3 regions of the Pseudomonas sp. SWRI18 genome follow, and region 2 is predicted to be linked to each of the others. Evidence: predicted binding sites of a transcription regulator. Region 2 holds the regulator's gene; each other region holds the start of a gene.

Region 1 (5,539 bases), on a different contig from region 2:
TCGTATTTTGCCATGCCTACACCCAGCAAGGGCGTGGCGGCCTGGGCCGGGCCCGGAATGAACAGCGTCGCACCCAGGGCGAGCATTAACCATGCTTTCATGTTCTGACTCCTGCGGCTCAAACGCTGAAATGATGGAGCAGCTCACGCTGCACTTTGGCCATGTTCGACAGCGCTTGGCTGCTGATGGCGGACTGCTCGGCACCGCTTGCCGTCTGCTGGGCCGAATCGTTGATCTGGATGACCATGCGACTGGTTTCCTGCACCGTGGCGCTCTGCTGCTCGGTGGCGGCGGCAATCTGGATGTTCATGTCGCGAATGCTGTCGACCGCGTCGCTCATCGACAGCAGCAAATCACCAGCGCCCGAGGCCAGGGACACGCACTGGCTGGACTGCGCCTGGCTTTCGTTCATCACGTGCACCACCGAGTGAATTTTTTGCTGCATGAGCCCGATCATGTCCTGAATCTCGCTGGTCGAGGTCTGGGTACGGCTGGCCAGGGAACGCACTTCATCGGCCACGACCGCAAAACCGCGCCCCTGCTCGCCGGCACGCGCCGCTTCGATTGCTGCGTTAAGGGCAAGCAGGTTGGTCTGCTCGGCAATGGTGCGAATCGCAACCACAATGCCCTCAATGTTCTGCCCGTACTTCTGCAGCTCATCGGTCACCTGCGTGGCTTTGTTCACCTGGTCGGCCTGCTGGCGGATATTGACAATGGTCTCGGCCACGCGCTCCTGCACCTTGTGCGTGAGCTCACTGGTGTCGTCCACGGCCTGGCGGGTGTCCTGCGCACGCCGGGCGACTTCTTCGACCGTGCTTTCCATCTGCGTCATGGCCGAGGCGGCCGATTGCAGGCGGTCCTTCTGCTCGTCCACCACACGGGTGGTCTGTTCGCTGTTCAAGGCGTTGTTGCCAGCAGTCACGGCCAGGGCATCGGCCGAGCTGATCAATTCACGAAAGGTTTTTTGCAGCGCCTTGGTCAGCTCGTTCAGGTAACCGCCCAACTCACCGAATTCATCTTTGCGGCTGACATCGAAACTCACCCGCATGTCGCCGGCGGTGAGCGTCTTGAGGACTTCGCGAAACGCCGCCAGCGGGCGTCGCAGGCTGAAGGCGACCCAGGTACCAATCGCCACGGCCGCCAGCACCGCCAGCACACAGGCGATCAACAGCACGCTGCGGCTGGTGCCGATGGTGGCATTGGCCGAGTGGCTGGCCTGGTTGGCGACCTCCAGGGACTGGCTGCCGAACTCGCCGATGCGGTCGAGGGTGGTTTTGAGTGCCGCCTCAACCGCATTGCGTTGCTGCTGCACCTGCGCGGCGAGCTTCGCCTCGGCTTGATAGGCCTGGAACAGGCCGTCAGCGGCGGTCAGGTCCGTCAGCAGGCGATTGACCATGACGCTGGCAATCCGCCCGACTCGCGGGTCAATCGCCGTCAGCGCCTGGGCCCGGGTGCTGATCACTTCGTCCTGCAGGTTCAGCACACGCTGCAGTTTATCGATGGCGGGCGTGACGGTATGGGCCGCGAAACCATCGTAGGATTTGTTGACTTCCAGCAGCAGTTTCTCTGCTGCGGCCACCTGTTGCGGTTCGTTGACGCTGCGCGCATGCGCGATGTAATCACGCAGGTAGCTGGTCAGCTGCATCGCCTGCGCACTGCTGTAGCCTTGCAATTTGCGTGTCAGCGCCAACTGCTGCACATGCTGCAAGTGGGAGGTCATCAAGGCCTGCGCCTGTTCCGCGTAGGCAGTGACGTGTTGGCGCTGCTGCGCCAGGTTCGCCCGCAGCGCCTCATGCTCGCCGGTGTAGGCAGCAGTGCTGTCGAGCAACTGCGTGAACTGGGCGATGCTCTCGGTAAACGGCCGTTTGCCGTCCTCGATCTGCTTGGGGTCGGTGCTGATCTGAATGGCCAACAACGCCTGGTTGGCGCGCAGGATGTGCACGTAGAGCTCACTGGCGGCCCGGCTCAACGGCGCCGACTTGCCGGTGATGATGGCCAAGCGACTGCCGATGGACTGCGTGTTCTGATAGCTGATCCCGGCCATGATCAGCAGCAACAGCACCAACACCGCAAATCCGCCGATCACGCGCTGCAATATGGTCATGGCTACCCCTTTATGATTTTTATTCGTTGACCTGGGACGACCAGGCGTACACCTCCGAGTTCGGGAACGCTCGGGGTGCTAGTGGCTGTATCGGCCCGGTGGGCGGGGACTTGATCAACGCGGTCAAAAAAAGTGGGAGAGCGCTTGCTCCCGATGGCGGTAGGTCAGTCAATGTAAATGTCGACTGATCCACCGCTATCGAGGGCAAGCCCCCTCCCACATTTGCAGCATTTTATCTGCTGATAAATGGCCGCCAGACGGTTACTGGTTCAACACGACATCACGCATTGCGGGGATGTACCCGTAGTCATAAGCCTCCTGCACAAACGAGCGGTCACCCTTCAATACAATCCTGACGGTGGGCGCTTCGGTGCCGCCGATGCGGTAGTCATCGCCGTGGGTGGGCACGCTGTCGATAAACGACGTCACCAGGCCGTTGGGCATCACGCAGTGCGAATACGTCTGGAATGGCTGCGAGGGCGGGTTGCCGAGCACCAACCCGGAGGCGTTCATGGGTGTGTAAGGGCCGAACAGATGATCGCCGACAAACCCATAGACGCCGTCCGGCCCCGTCACGCCGTCGGCGTAGGTGAATTTATGACTGATGGTGAACAGGTAATACTTGCCGTCCTGGAACACATAGTGCGGCCGCTCGGTCTGGTCGTTCACGCCGACGGCGGTCACCAGCGGCGGCAGGATTTCCCATTCGTCACCGTTGAGGTCCTTGGCGACGGCAATGCCGATGCAGCCGACCTGATAGCGCGCCCCGCCCACGTCCTCGTGCCCCGGCGGCACCAGCCCCAGCTCATTGGGGCCCACTTCATGTGTCCCGCGCTCGCCGGCGACGTTGCCTTCAAACACCATGTACAACTTGCCATCCACAGGGTCGATAAACGGGCTGGGATCGCGGAAGTTCCAGGTCGCGTTCTGCGCTTCGGTTTGGTAATAGGTGCCGTCGGCGTCGAACAGCGATTTGACCTGGCTAAAGCCTTGCAGCTCCACACCGCTGTCGGAGGTGACCACCCGGCCACGCACCTTGGCAATCGTCGCCCCCGGGGTGACGCAGGTGTAATACAGGTCAATGTCACCGGCATTATTGAGCAGGATCGGTGTACCGGCCCATTCACGGGTGGTCGGCGAAACCCCTTCGGCCATGACACGGCCGCCGAAAATCCAGTCCTTGCCGGTGCGCGAGTACCAGTAGCAGATACGCGCATGGCCATGGCGGTCTTCCCAATCGCGCTTGATGTCGTAGCGGCCATCGGCGTTGATGAACCGTGGATCGTGCGGACGGCGGTCGGCGGTGAGTGTGAAGATCACCGACCAGCCATTGACGGATACCACGGTGCCATCAAGTTCACGCAATGGCATAGTGTCCCAGATAAATACCGTGTCACTCATGACAGGAAAGTCAGGACGCACTAACGGCTGCGTGGTCGTCGGGTCATTCTCATTAACTTTCAGCGCATCGGCCCGAGTCCAACGAGTGGGTGTGTGATTCGCGTGTTTCATGATGATGTCCTTTTACTGACGCTTAAGTGACAAGCGAAGATTGAATAACACATGAACAGCCAGCAACTTGCTGCTGGCTGAAAAGAGCAAGCCAGCGTTGGCCTTAACGTGCGGGGCAAGGTTTAACATGGAAGCCTGGCTGTCGCAACGTGAAGAATTATTTAAGTTAAAAAGGCCATCACTGTATTTATGTCCTTGATATAAATACAGTGGCACTTACAATCAACGACAAGTAACTAGAAAGCTAGCTACTCAATTACCAGGCAGCAGGGCTGCGGGCCGGAGCCGTTATTCTTCTGCGCTTAACGATATTGCGCGCCAAATTAAACCGAGCGCTTAGTTATCAGATTAGTTGCTATCGATATGAAAGCAATCGCAGCAGATCAAGTCTACGACCCACACTTACCCAGTAGGTATCTACACACTGTTGTAGTGAGCGGGCTTGTCCCGCGCTGGGTGGCGAAGCGGCCCCAATAAATACACCGCGCAGTTTCAGACAAACCCAATTCGCCTGGTTTGGGGCGGCTTCGCCACCCAGCGCGGGACAAGCCCGCTCACTACAAGGGGATATGCCAGCCTTTGAAAGTTGTGTAGATACCCAGGGCTATCGCAGGCAAGCCAGCTCCCATCTTGTCCGCACTCCACTGTTGGATCGGCGGGGTTAGTGGCATTTGGTCATGGTTTGTAAAGGGCCAGCAAGGCACATCCCTTTTAATTGCAGGACGTTTCCTAGACAATCCCTGCCGCCTTGTGCCTGCTGGAATCGGTGGCTAGTCTTCGCTCCGTCGCTGGGTTTCAGCGATCGGGTTTAGCAGCCTGGCTTCAATAGGCACACGGTTCACGTCCACTTTTATGGTGGCTGTGCGTGGGGCACCTTCGGGTGCGCTGGTTTTCCTATTGACCGGTCTGCTAACCCGCGTACAGCTGCCACCTTCGTTTAGCAGCGTTGGCGGTAGCTCTCATGCTCAATAGGAGTTACACCATGAACAAAGTCCTACCCGACCCACCCCGCGACCCCGCCAAAGACCGCGCCGCCTTCAACCACGCCATCGACCATTACCTGCCCACCCAAGGCTTTCACACCGTCAACGAAGACCTCAGCTTCGAAGATGCCCTGCTCTACACCGCCAGTCTGCTGGACAGTGCTTCGGCGACTGCGCTGGATTGCGGGGAACAGTTGGAAAGCCCTGAGCGGGCAAAGATTCTGGCGGTGTGGCATTTGTTGGAGATAGCCAGGACGACGGTGGACCGCTCCATCGAGTGCCTGAAGCCTGCAAAAGCAATTGCCTGAATGCGCTGAAAAAAGCGGGAGGGGCTGCCCCCTCTCGCACCGAAGCCGGCTAGAAGATGTAGCAACTGCCGCGATCTTCCGTCTCGTAACGCCACGATTGGACGATACCCTCACCTGAGACCAGCACCGAATATCGGCAGTCTCTGATCCAGGTAATAAAGTAGCGCTGGCTGTCGCCTTCCTTCACAACCCGATCATAGACCTTGTCACGATTGACCGGTGACCAATAGGAATCGCCACAGCCGCGGCTGCAATCCTGATAGATATGGTCATGAAAACGGGTGCCGACAAATCCGTTCATGCTGCCCGTCCATGCCGAGTAAGACGGCGCACAGCCTGACAGCAGCGTTCCCAACAATGGGATCAGTGTGATTCCTTTCAAATCCGTCTCCAAGCGAGTACCTGGAGCAAACGATAACGCATCTGACCAGTGAGTACTTGAACCCCGTACAGACCAAAGACTGTGGGAGCGGGCTTGCTCGCGAATGCGGCATGTCAGCCAGCACATCTGGCGACTGACACCCTGCATTCGCGAGCAAGCCCGCTCCCACACAAGCCCGCTCCCACAGGGGTTCTGCTGTGCTGCTGGGTTATTTGGACACAGGCATCGCAAACTCCGCGCCCTGCTCGAT
Region 2 (5,539 bases):
TTACGCACCAGTACCAGCTCGCCGACCATGTTCATGATGTCGTCCAGGCGCGCGGTATCAACGCGCACGGTGGTTTCGGCTTCAGTGGCGGGCTTGTCGGCCACCGGCGCCGCGGCGGCACGCGCCGGAGCAGGTGCAACGGCGGGGGTTGGCGCTGGCGCTGGCTTGGCCACCGGTGCCGGGGCGGCCGCTTTGGCAGCAACCGGTGCAGCCGTGGCGGCCGGGGCCACTTCGCTGAACTTGCCCTTGCCGTGCAATTCGTCCAGCAGCGACTCGAACTCGTGGTCCGAGATCAGGCCATCGCCGGCGGGCGCGGCACTGACGGCGGCAGGCGCTGCGGCAGTAGCAGCCGTGGCGGCGACATTCGGCAAGGCGTCGGCCGCGAACGTGCCCTTGCCATGCAGTTGGTCGAGCAAGGCTTCGAATTCGTCATCGGTGATGTCGGTGCTGGCTTTGGCGGCCGGCGCATCCACAGCGGTGCTTGCGGCAGCCGCAGGCGCCACGGCGTCGGCCGCGAACTGGCCTTTGCCATGCAACTGGTCGAGCAGGGATTCGAACTCTGCATCGGAGATGTCTTCGCTGGTCGGTGCCGCCGGCGGCGCAACGGCGGCCGGTGCTTCGGCCTCGGCCTTCACCGCGCTGAGGGAGTTGAGCAGTTGCTCAAACTCGCTGTCGGTCACATCCGGCTCGGCTTGCGCCACAGGCTCCGGTGCAGCCTCAGCCACCGGGGCGGCGGACAGGTCGGCAGGCTCTGCATAGCGCGCCAGGGCGGCCAGCAGTTCCGGGGTGGCGGCGGTAACCGGTGCACGTTCACGCACTTGGCTGAACATGCCATTGACCGCGTCCAGTGCTTCGAGAATCACGTCCATCAATTCCGAGTCAACCTGACGCTCACCCTTGCGCAGGATGTCGAACACGTTCTCGGCGATGTGGCAGCACTCCACCAGCTCATGGAGCTGGAGGAAGCCGGCGCCCCCTTTTACAGTGTGAAAACCGCGAAAAATTGCATTGAGCAGGTTCGCATCATCCGGTCGGCTTTCCAGCTCGACCAGTTGCTCGGACAGTTGCTCTAAAATTTCGCCGGCCTCTACAAGGAAATCCTGAAGGATTTCTTCATCGGCGCCGAAGCTCATGGGTGTGCTCCTTAGAAGCCTAAACTGGATAACAGGTCATCGACATCATCTTGACCCGATACAACGTCTTCACGTTTATCGGCATGAATCTGCGGACCTTCACCCTTGGCGAGATGTTTTTGTGGATCTTTTTCCGAGAGGATCGCTTCGCGGTCATGTTCGATGCCTGCAAAGCGGTCTACCTGGCCTGCCATCAGCACTAATTTGAGCAAGTTGCTTTCCACTTCGGTGACCAATTGGGTCACACGCTTGATCACCTGGCCGGTAAGGTCCTGGTAATCCTGGGCGAGCAGAATGTCGTTGAGGTTGCTGGAAACCGTGCGGTTTTCCTGCTCGCTGCGTGACAAGAACCCTTCGACCCGACGCGCCAATTCACGGAACTCTTCAGCCCCGACTTCACGGCGCATGAAACGGCCCCAGTCAACGCTGAGCGCCTGGGCTTCGGTGGCCATGCCATTGACCAAAGGCGTGGCGTTTTCCACCAGGTCCATGGTGCGGTTGGCCGCCGCCTCGGTCAGCCTGACCACATAGGACAGGCGTTCGGTGGCATCGGTGATCTGCGAGATTTCTTCGGCCTGGGGCATGTGCGGGTCAATCTGGAAATTGACGATCGCACTGTGCAGCTCGCGCGTGAGCTTGCCCACTTCCTGGTACAGGCCGCGGTCACGGGTCTGGTTGAGCTCATGGATTAACTGCACCGCGTCGCCGAACTGGCCTTTTTCAAGGCTTTCGACCAACTGGTGAGCATGCTTTTTCAGGGTCGACTCAAAGTCGCCCTGTGACGTTTCTTTATGCTCCATAGCTCCCCCGCGATGGCATTAGCCGTGGATGCGTTCGAAGATTTTTTCGATCTTCTCTTTCAAGGCCAATGCAGTGAATGGCTTGACCACGTAACCGTTTACCCCGGCTTGGGCGGCTTCGATGATCTGCTCACGCTTGGCTTCGGCGGTCACCATCAACACGGGAAGGCTGCGCAGTTTTTCGTCGGCACGCACGTGGCGCAGCAAGTCGATACCGGTCATGCCAGGCATGTTCCAGTCCGTTACCAGAAAGTCGATGCTCCCGCTGTTGAGGATCGGAATCGCGGTAATGCCGTCGTCCGCCTCGACCGTGTTAGTGAACCCAAGGTCACGCAACAGGTTTTTTATGATCCGCCGCATCGTTGAGAAGTCATCAACGATGAGGATTTTCATGTTCTTGTCCAATTCGACCTCCAAGCAGTCTTAAACGCGCCCAGCACCTGGACGCGCCATTTCAATCAACAGGCATTACACAAAAAGGACTGCCGGGGGCACCACGGGCCGAACCCGCAAAGGCTTGGCGCCCTCGCGGTATCGTCTGCAGTGCCCCCCACACTGCCTGTCAGCGCGCTCGCCACTCTCCCAAACGCCCCCGCAAGCGGGCTGCGCACTGGCTATGCAACTGGCTGACCCGCGATTCGCTGACCCCCAGGACCTCACCGATTTCCTTGAGGTTCAGCTCTTCGTCGTAGTACAGCGCCAACACCAGCCGCTCACGCTCCGGCAAATTGGCAATCGCGTCCGCCAACGCCCCCTGGAAGCGTTCATCCTCCAGGTCGCGCGATGGCTCCATATGAGCGCTCGCGCCGTCCTCATGCAGCCCTTCGTGTTCGCCGTCCTGCAACAGGTCGTCGAAACTGAACAGGCGGCTGCCCAAGGTATCGTTCAAAATCCCGTAATAATCGTCGAGACTCAATTGGAGTTCGGCCGCAACTTCGTGATCTTTAGCGTCGCGACCGGTTTTTGCTTCAATTGCGCGAATTGCGTCACTGACCATGCGCGTATTGCGGTGCACCGAACGCGGCGCCCAATCACCCTTGCGCACCTCGTCGAGCATCGCGCCACGGATACGGATCCCCGCATACGTCTCGAAACTGGCACCCTTGCTCGCGTCATATTTGGTCGACACTTCGAGCAGGCCGATCATGCCGGCCTGGATCAAGTCTTCGACCTGGACGCTCGCGGGCAGGCGTGCCAACAGGTGGTAGGCAATGCGCTTGACCAACGGCGCGTAGCGCTCGATCAACTCGCCCTGGCTGTCACGGGCGGATTTCTTATAGGCGTTGTAGCCGTTCGCTGTCATAGCACCGGTCCTGCGCTCGTCTGATGCACCAATCGCTCGACGAAAAACTCCAGATGCCCCCGCGGATTGGCGGGCAACGGCCAGGTATCGACCTTCTGGGCAATAGCCTTGAACGCCAATGCGCATTTGGAACGAGGGAACGCTTCGTAGACCGCACGCTGCTTTTGCACAGCCTTGCGCACACACTCGTCGTAGGGAACTGCGCCAACGTATTGTAAGGCGACATCGAGAAAGCGATCCGTGACCTTGGTCAACTTGGCGAACAGGTTGCGCCCTTCCTGCGGGCTCTGGGCCATGTTGGCCAGGACGCGGAAGCGGTTCATGCCGTAGTCGCGATTAAGCAGTTTGATCAGGGCGTAGGCGTCGGTGATCGAGGTGGGTTCATCGCAGACCACCAGCAGCACTTCCTGCGCGGCGCGCACAAAGCTGACCACGGACTCGCCGATCCCGGCGGCGGTGTCGATCACCAGCACGTCGAGGTTGTCGCCTATGTCGCTGAAGGCCTGGATCAGGCCGGCATGCTGCGCCGGGCTCAGGTGCACCATGCTCTGGGTACCGGAGGCGGCCGGCACGATGCGGATGCCACCGGGGCCCTGCAACAGCACATCGCGCAGCTCGCAGCGGCCCTCGATCACATCGGCGAGGGTGTGCTTGGGCGTCAGCCCCAGCAGAACGTCGACGTTCGCCAGCCCCAGGTCAGCATCCAGCAGCATGACGCGGCGGCCAAGCTCTGCCAGGGCCAGGGACAAATTCACTGACACGTTAGTTTTCCCGACGCCACCTTTGCCGCCGGTCACCGCGATCACCTGTACGGGATGCATGCTGCCCATTTTATTTCTTTACCTTGTCTTGCTTAGACGCAGGCTACATGGCTTGGCCGCGTGAATCGCTTGCAGACCATCGATGTAGATACATTTCATGGTGTTCATCCTGACCTATCCCACCCGTTTTGCCGGGTTGTGGTAAAGGTCGGCGAACATATCGGCCATCGCTTCCTCGCTAGGCTCTTCTTGCATTTGCACGCTGACTGCACGGCTGACCAATTGATGACGGCGCGGCAGATGCAGATCATCCGGGATCCGCGGGCCGTCGGTCAGGTAGGCGACCGGCAATTCATGACTGATGGCCAGGCTCAGCACCTCGCCCAGGCTCGCGGTTTCATCGAGCTTGGTGAGGATACAACCGGCCAGGCCGCAGCGCTTGTAGCTATGGTACGCAGCGGTAAGAACCTGTTTCTGGCTGGTGGTTGCAAGCACCAGGTAATTTTTCGACTTGATGCCACGCCCGGCCAGGCTTTCCAGCTGCATGCGCAATGCCGGGTCGCTGGCTTGCAGGCCGGCGGTATCGATCAGCACCACACGCTTGCGCAGCAGCGGGTCGAGGGCGTTGGCCAGGGACTGGCCCGGGTCGACGTGGGTCACCGACACATTGAGGATGCGGCCCAGGGTCTTGAGCTGTTCCTGGGCACCGATGCGGTAGCTGTCCATGCTCACCAGGGCGATATTCTGCGCGCCGTACTTGAGTACGTAACGGGCGGCCAGCTTGGCCAGGGTGGTGGTCTTGCCCATGCCGGCGGGACCGACCATGGCAATCACCCCGCCCTCTTCCAGCGGTTCGATTTCCGGCGTGGCGATCATGCGCGCCAAGTGAGCCAGCAGCATGCGCCAAGCCTGGCGGGGCTCTTGGATCTCGGTGGTCAAGGCCAGCAGGTCGCGGGACAACGGGCCGGACAGGCCGATGCGTTGCAGGCGGCGCCACAGGTTGGCCTGTTGCGGCTTGCTGCCTTGCAGTTGGGTCCAGGCCAGCGAGCCAAGCTGCACTTCGAGCAGCTCACGCAGGCCGTTGAGTTCAAAGCGCATCGAGTCGAATGCGCGCGGGTCGACAGCAGCGGCCGGGGCAGGCGCTGCCGGACGCGGCGGCTCTTTGAACGTCGGTTCGACCAAGGGCTCGGCCGCGGTCAGCGGCAGGCCGGCGAACAACTGGCGGTTGGTGGTGGCATCGCTGTCACCGCGCATGCTCAGTTCGGCCTGGGCCGAGACAATGCGCGAGGCCGTCTTGCGCAGCTCGTCTTCGAGCTCCATGTTCGGCACGCGCGGCGCCAGGGCCTGGGGGGTGTAATCCAGGGCAGCCGTCAGCTCGACACCGCCGGCAATACGACGGTTACCGATAATCGCGGCGTCGGCGCCCAGCTCATCACGAACCAGTTTCATGGCCTGACGCATATCGGCGGCGAAAAAACGCTTCACTTGCATAACCCACTACCCTCAGCCGTTGGGCCCTACTGTCGCGACGATAGTCACTTG
Region 3 (5,539 bases), on a different contig from region 2:
CGAGGCCCTGAGCCTCACCGCCACTGAGCAGCGCGCCATTTACTGGTCACGTTCGCGTGGCAAACTGTGGCGCAAGGGCGAAGAGTCCGGGCATGTGCAGACCCTGCACGAGATGCGCCTGGACTGCGACGCCGATGTGGTGATCCTGATGGTCGAACAGATCGGCGGCATCGCTTGCCACACCGGCCGTCACAGCTGCTTCTATCGCGTGTTCGAGAACGGCGAGTGGAAGATCGTGGAGCCGGTGCTCAAAGACCCGCACGCCATCTATTCGGCAGGACACTGACATGAGCGATACCCTGAACCGCGTGGCCCAGGTGCTGGAAGACCGCAAAGGCGCGGACGCCGACAGCTCCTACGTCGCCAGCCTGTACCACAAGGGCTTGAACAAGATCCTGGAAAAACTCGGCGAAGAATCCGTCGAGACCATCATCGCCGCCAAGGACGCGCAAATCAGCGGCGACTGCAGCGATGTGATCTACGAAACCGCCGACCTGTGGTTCCACAGCCTGGTCATGCTCGCCCAACTGGGGCAGCATCCGCAGGCCGTGCTCGATGAACTGGACCGTCGCTTCGGCTTGTCCGGGCATGCCGAGAAGGCTTCGCGCCCGCCCGCTTGAATAACTAAGACTAGAGGATTTGCAGCATGGGCATTTTTGACTGGAAACACTGGATCGTCATTCTGGTAGTGGTGGTATTGGTGTTCGGCACCAAGAAACTCAAGAACCTGGGCACCGATGTCGGCGAGTCGATCAAGGGCTTTCGCAAAGCCATGAATGACGACGAAAAGCCGGCTGACCCGGCCGCCAGCCCAGTGCCGCCCGCACAGCCGGTGCACCCGCAGGCCGCCCAGCCGATCACCGAGCGTCGTACCTTCGACGTGCAGGCTGAGAAAGTCGAAGAGCCGACCCGCAAAGACTCGTGAGCACTGACTAATGTTTGGTATCAGCTTCTCTGAACTGCTGCTCGTCGGCCTCGTGGCCTTGCTGGTATTGGGGCCGGAACGCCTGCCCGGTGCCGCGCGCACGGCCGGCCTGTGGATCGGGCGCCTGAAACGCAGTTTCAATGCAATCAAACAGGAAGTTGAACGGGAAATCGGCGCCGACGAAATTCGTCGGCAACTGCACAACGAACACATTTTGTCGTTGGAGCAGGAAGCACGGAAGATTCTGTCGCCCATGCAGGAGCCCGCCAAACCGGTCGAGCCCGTGGCCGAGCAAAGTATCGCCCCTGCGCCCGCCGACACGAAGCCCGCCGCACCCGCACCGACCGAGCCTGCGCCGACGCCCGTTGCGTCGCCCGCGCCCCATGACCCTACATTGCCGCCGCGAGCCCCATGAGCGCTGATAAACCGGAAAACGACCAGCATATGCCGCTGGTCTCGCACCTCACCGAGTTGCGTACCCGCCTGCTGCGTTGCGTAGCGGCCATCTTCATCATCTTTGCCGGGTTGTTCGCCTTTACCCAGCAGATCTACACCTTCGTCTCGACGCCGCTGCGCCAGTACCTGCCGGCGGGTGCGACGATGATCGCCACCGATGTGTCATCACCGTTCCTCACACCGCTGAAGCTGACCATGATGGTCTCGCTGTTCCTGGCGATCCCGGTGATCCTGCACCAGATCTGGGGCTTTATCGCGCCGGGCCTGTACAAGCATGAAAAGCGCATCGCGGTGCCATTGCTGGTGTCGAGCATTCTGCTGTTCTACACAGGCATGGCGTTCGCGTACTTCCTGGTGTTCCCGCTGATCTTCAAGTTCTTCGCCGCCGCCACCCCGGCCGGCGTGGAAATGATGACCGACATCACCAGCTACCTCGACTTCGTGATGACGCTGTTCTTCGCCTTTGGCGTGGCCTTTGAAATCCCGGTGGCCGTGGTGCTGCTGGTGTGGATCGGCGTGGTCAACGTGGCGTACCTGAAGAAGATCCGCCCGTACGTGATCATCGGCTGCTTCGTGGTCGGCATGATCCTCACGCCGCCGGACATCTTCTCCCAGACCCTGCTGGCCGTACCGATGTGGATGCTGTTCGAAATCGGCATCCTGTTCAGCAGCCTGATCAGCAAGCGTGGTGAACACCCGGATGACCAACCCGCCGACGACGACCAGCCGCCAGCGACCCAGCCGTGAACCTGCTGCTGCTTGAGGAGGCCGACTTTATCGCGGCCGACCGCGTGGTGCTGCGTGATCGGCGCCTGGTGCATATGCAGGAAGTACACCGCGCGGCCGTGGGTGACAGCCTGCGCGTCGGTCGTATCGGCGGGCTGATGGGCAATGCCCAACTGCTGCGCCTGGAGGCCGGCGAAGCCGAACTGCAAGTAGGCTTCGACCAGCCAGCGCCGGCCAAACTGCCGCTGACCCTGCTGCTGGCCCTGCCGCGTCCGAAAATGCTGCGCCGGGTGTTGCAGACGGTGGCCGCCATGGGCGTGCCCAAGGTGGTGCTGGTGAACAGCTATCGCGTCGAAAAGAGCTTCTGGCAAACCCCGTTCCTGGAGCCCGCGGCGATTCGCGAGCAATTGATCCTGGGCCTGGAACAGGCGCGGGATACGGTGCTGCCCGAGATCGTCATCGAAAAGCGCTTCAAACCGTTCGTCGAAGACCGCCTGCCGGCGCTGACCGAAGGCACCCTGGGGCTCATCGGTCATCCGGGCGATTACCCGGCCTGCCCACGCGGGCTGGACGAGCCGGTCACCCTGGCGATTGGCCCGGAAGGCGGTTGGATTCCCTACGAAGTGGACCTGCTGGCCAAGGCCGGCCTGCAACCGGTACAACTCGGCGCGCGCATCCTGCGGGTCGAAACCGCCGTCACCGCCCTGCTCGCCCGGCTGTTCTAACCCAATCTGAAAAACGCCCATCCCCCGTAGTGAGCGGGCTTGTCGAATCGTCGCACCGCCCGCGCTGGGTGGCGAAGCCGCCCCAAACCAGGCGACTTGGTTTTCTCTGGCACTCGGCGGTGTCTTTTTGAGGGCGGCTTCGCCACCCAGCGCGGGGCAAGCCCGCTCACTACAGGGATGTGTAGACTCTCGCAGGCAAGCCAGCTCCCACAGGGGAAGTATGTCGCTACAGAATTCCGCGCTGCTGCCGACAAGCTTTGAATAAGTCCAAGCCTTGTTCCAGGGGAGTTTGCAGCATGTATCGTTGGTTAGCCGAAAAGCTGGGGAATGTCAGCGTCAAAACCAAGCTGGGCGTAGGCTTTGGCCTGGTGTTGCTGCTCACGCTGATGATCACCTTCACCGGCTGGACCGGACTCTCCGGCGTGATCAGCCGCGGGGACAAGCTGGGTTATATCGCCAGCCTCAACGACCTGAGCAAGGACTTGCGCATCGTGCGCCTGGACTTCGAAATGCGCCGTGGCGAGCAAGGCCCGGCGGCGGTCAATGAGTACATCGGCAAGCTGGACAGCGGCCTGAAGACAGCGCGCACGCTGATTGAGCAGCCCGCCGATATTGCCTTGATCGATGACCAGTTGGCCGCAATCGACCAGTACAAGCGCGCGTTCGACGCCATGGTCCAGGCCGGGGCCAATCGAGAAAACGCTCGCAGCAAATTGGGCGATACCGCCGACAACGCGGTGCAAAAGGTCGGTGAAGTCGAAAAAGCCCTGCTGCAGGGCGACAGCGTCAGCCAGTTCAACAGCGTCGTCGAGTTGAGCAAACTGATCCAGCAAGCCCGGTTCCAGGTGCGCGGCTATACCTACAGCGGCAAGGTCGAGGCCGAACAACCCGCGCTGGACGCCATCGATAACGCCCTGAAAAAAATCACCGCTCTGAACGGCCAACTCCCTGAACAATATTCGACCAACCTGCAACAGGCCAGCGTGTCGCTGCAAGCCTATCGCGCGGCGGTCAGCCAATACCGCGACTCTCAGGTGGCCAACGCCGCCGCGCTGAAAATCATGAGCGCCCAAGGCGACCTGCTGCTGGACCGCAGTAACAAGCTGACCCTTTCGCAAACCATGGTGCGTGATTCGGATGCTGCGAACGCCAGGCAACTGTTGTTGCTGGCTGCGGTACTGGCGCTGATTTTCGGCCTGGTTGCCGCCTGGGTCATCACCCGGCAGATCATCGTCCCGCTGGCGCAGACGCTCAACGTGGCCGAGCGCGTCGCCTCGGGCGACCTGAGCCACAACCTGATCTCCGAGCGCCAGGACGAACTGGGCCAGTTGCAACGCGCCATGCAAAACATGACGGTCGGCCTGCGTGAGCTGATCGGCGGTATCAGCGAAGGCGTCACTCAGATCGCCAGCGCCGCCGAGCAATTGTCCGCCGTCACCGAGCAGACCAGCGCCGGGGTCAACAACCAGAAGATCGAGACCGACCAGGTCGCCACCGCCATGAACGAAATGGCCGCCACCGTGCAGGAAGTGGCGCGCAACGCCGAGGAGGCCTCCGAAGCCGCCGTGGCTGCCGACCAGCAGGCTCGGGAGGGCGACAAGGTGGTCGGCGAAGCCATCGCCCAGATCGAACGCCTGGCCACCGAAGTGGGCAACTCCACAGTTGCCATGGGCGACCTCAAGCGCGAAAGCGACAAGATCGGCAGCGTGCTCGACGTGATCAAGTCGGTGGCCCAGCAAACCAACCTGCTGGCCCTCAATGCCGCCATTGAAGCCGCGCGTGCCGGTGAAGCCGGGCGTGGCTTCGCCGTGGTGGCCGATGAAGTGCGCAGCCTGGCCCAGCGTACACAGAAGTCCACCGAGGAAATCGCAGAGCTGATCGTCGGCCTGCAAAACGGCACCCAGCAGGTCGCAACCATCATGGACAACAGCCGTGGCCTGACCGACAGCAGCGTCGAGCTGACCCGCCGTGCCGGCAGCGCCCTGGCGAACATCACCCGCACGGTCTCGACCATCCAGGCGATGAACTCGCAGATCGCCACCGCCGCCGAACAGCAAAGCGCGGTGGCCGAAGAGATCAACCGCAGCGTGCTGAACGTGCGCGATGTGTCGGAGCAAACCTCGGCGGCCAGTGAAGAAACCGCCGCCTCCAGCGCGGAGCTGGCGCGCCTGGGCATCTACCTGCAGACCCTGGTCGGGCGCTTCCGCATCTGAACATTCCTACGCGGCGGCCACTCTCGGCCGCCGCAACTTGTGAAAATTCCTACGTAGTTATCAGCCCGCCATCCCTCCGAATCGATTTAGCGTTAGTCGACACGCTTTTTCAGATCTGGAGGTTCCCCATGTTTCCTCGGCTGACCCGCTTGCTGGCCAATGCCAGCGTCCGCATCAAACTCACCCTGGGCTTCGGTCAGGTGCTGATCCTCAGTCTGGTCATTGCCGTGACCGGCTGGCAGGCCTTGAACCAGGTAATTTTTCGCTCAAGCAACCTGTCGGCCCTGGGCCAATTGACGGCGGTCGCGGAGGCTATGCGCGCCGACCGCATCGTTTACCGCACCCTCACCGACGCCGCCAGCCTGGGCAAGATGACCCGGCAGATCGAAACCATCGACCAGCATCTGGGTTATCTAGCCACCCACCTGAAAGACCCAGGCGACCTGCAGCGCATTCAAGCGGCGGAACGCCTTGTCGATGATTTCAAAGCGGCG

The links. The regulator FliA, encoded in region 2, starts transcription of late flagellar genes. The targets are predictions, from matches to a motif close to CTAAAGTTTNNNNNNNNNNNGCCGNTAA.
Region 1: H0Z09_RS10640 (methyl-accepting chemotaxis protein) is a predicted target of FliA. The motif match lies at 2,192-2,219, and genes of this name have one in related genera.
Region 3: H0Z09_RS03975 (methyl-accepting chemotaxis protein) is a predicted target of FliA. The motif match lies at 3,059-3,086, and genes of this name have one in related genera.

Annotation. Positions count from the first base shown of each region.
Region 1 covers NZ_JACCQQ010000007.1:148,260-153,798, reverse strand. The annotation lists gene H0Z09_RS10645 (substrate-binding domain-containing protein) at 1-101, opposite strand, end outside; gene H0Z09_RS10640 (methyl-accepting chemotaxis protein) at 119-2,104, opposite strand; gene H0Z09_RS10635 (glycoside hydrolase family 68 protein) at 2,366-3,616, opposite strand; gene H0Z09_RS10630 (hypothetical protein) at 4,599-4,907, shown strand; gene H0Z09_RS10625 (hypothetical protein) at 4,957-5,208, opposite strand; gene H0Z09_RS10620 (CoA-acylating methylmalonate-semialdehyde dehydrogenase) at 5,498-5,539, opposite strand, start outside.
Region 2 covers NZ_JACCQQ010000030.1:2,327-7,865, reverse strand. The annotation lists gene H0Z09_RS24760 (chemotaxis protein CheA) at 1-1,133, opposite strand, end outside; gene H0Z09_RS24755 (protein phosphatase CheZ) at 1,145-1,933, opposite strand; gene H0Z09_RS24750 (chemotaxis response regulator CheY) at 1,952-2,326, opposite strand; gene fliA (RNA polymerase sigma factor FliA) at 2,496-3,236, opposite strand; gene fleN (flagellar synthesis regulator FleN) at 3,233-4,066, opposite strand; gene flhF (flagellar biosynthesis protein FlhF) at 4,172-5,488, opposite strand; gene flhA (flagellar biosynthesis protein FlhA) at 5,501-5,539, opposite strand, start outside.
Region 3 covers NZ_JACCQQ010000002.1:292,108-297,646, reverse strand. The annotation lists gene hisI (phosphoribosyl-AMP cyclohydrolase) at 1-286, shown strand, start outside; gene H0Z09_RS04000 (phosphoribosyl-ATP diphosphatase) at 288-620, shown strand; gene H0Z09_RS03995 (twin-arginine translocase TatA/TatE family subunit) at 647-925, shown strand; gene tatB (Sec-independent protein translocase protein TatB) at 936-1,340, shown strand; gene tatC (twin-arginine translocase subunit TatC) at 1,337-2,128, shown strand; gene H0Z09_RS03980 (16S rRNA (uracil(1498)-N(3))-methyltransferase) at 2,125-2,832, shown strand; gene H0Z09_RS03975 (methyl-accepting chemotaxis protein) at 3,129-5,045, shown strand; gene H0Z09_RS03970 (methyl-accepting chemotaxis protein) at 5,174-5,539, shown strand, end outside.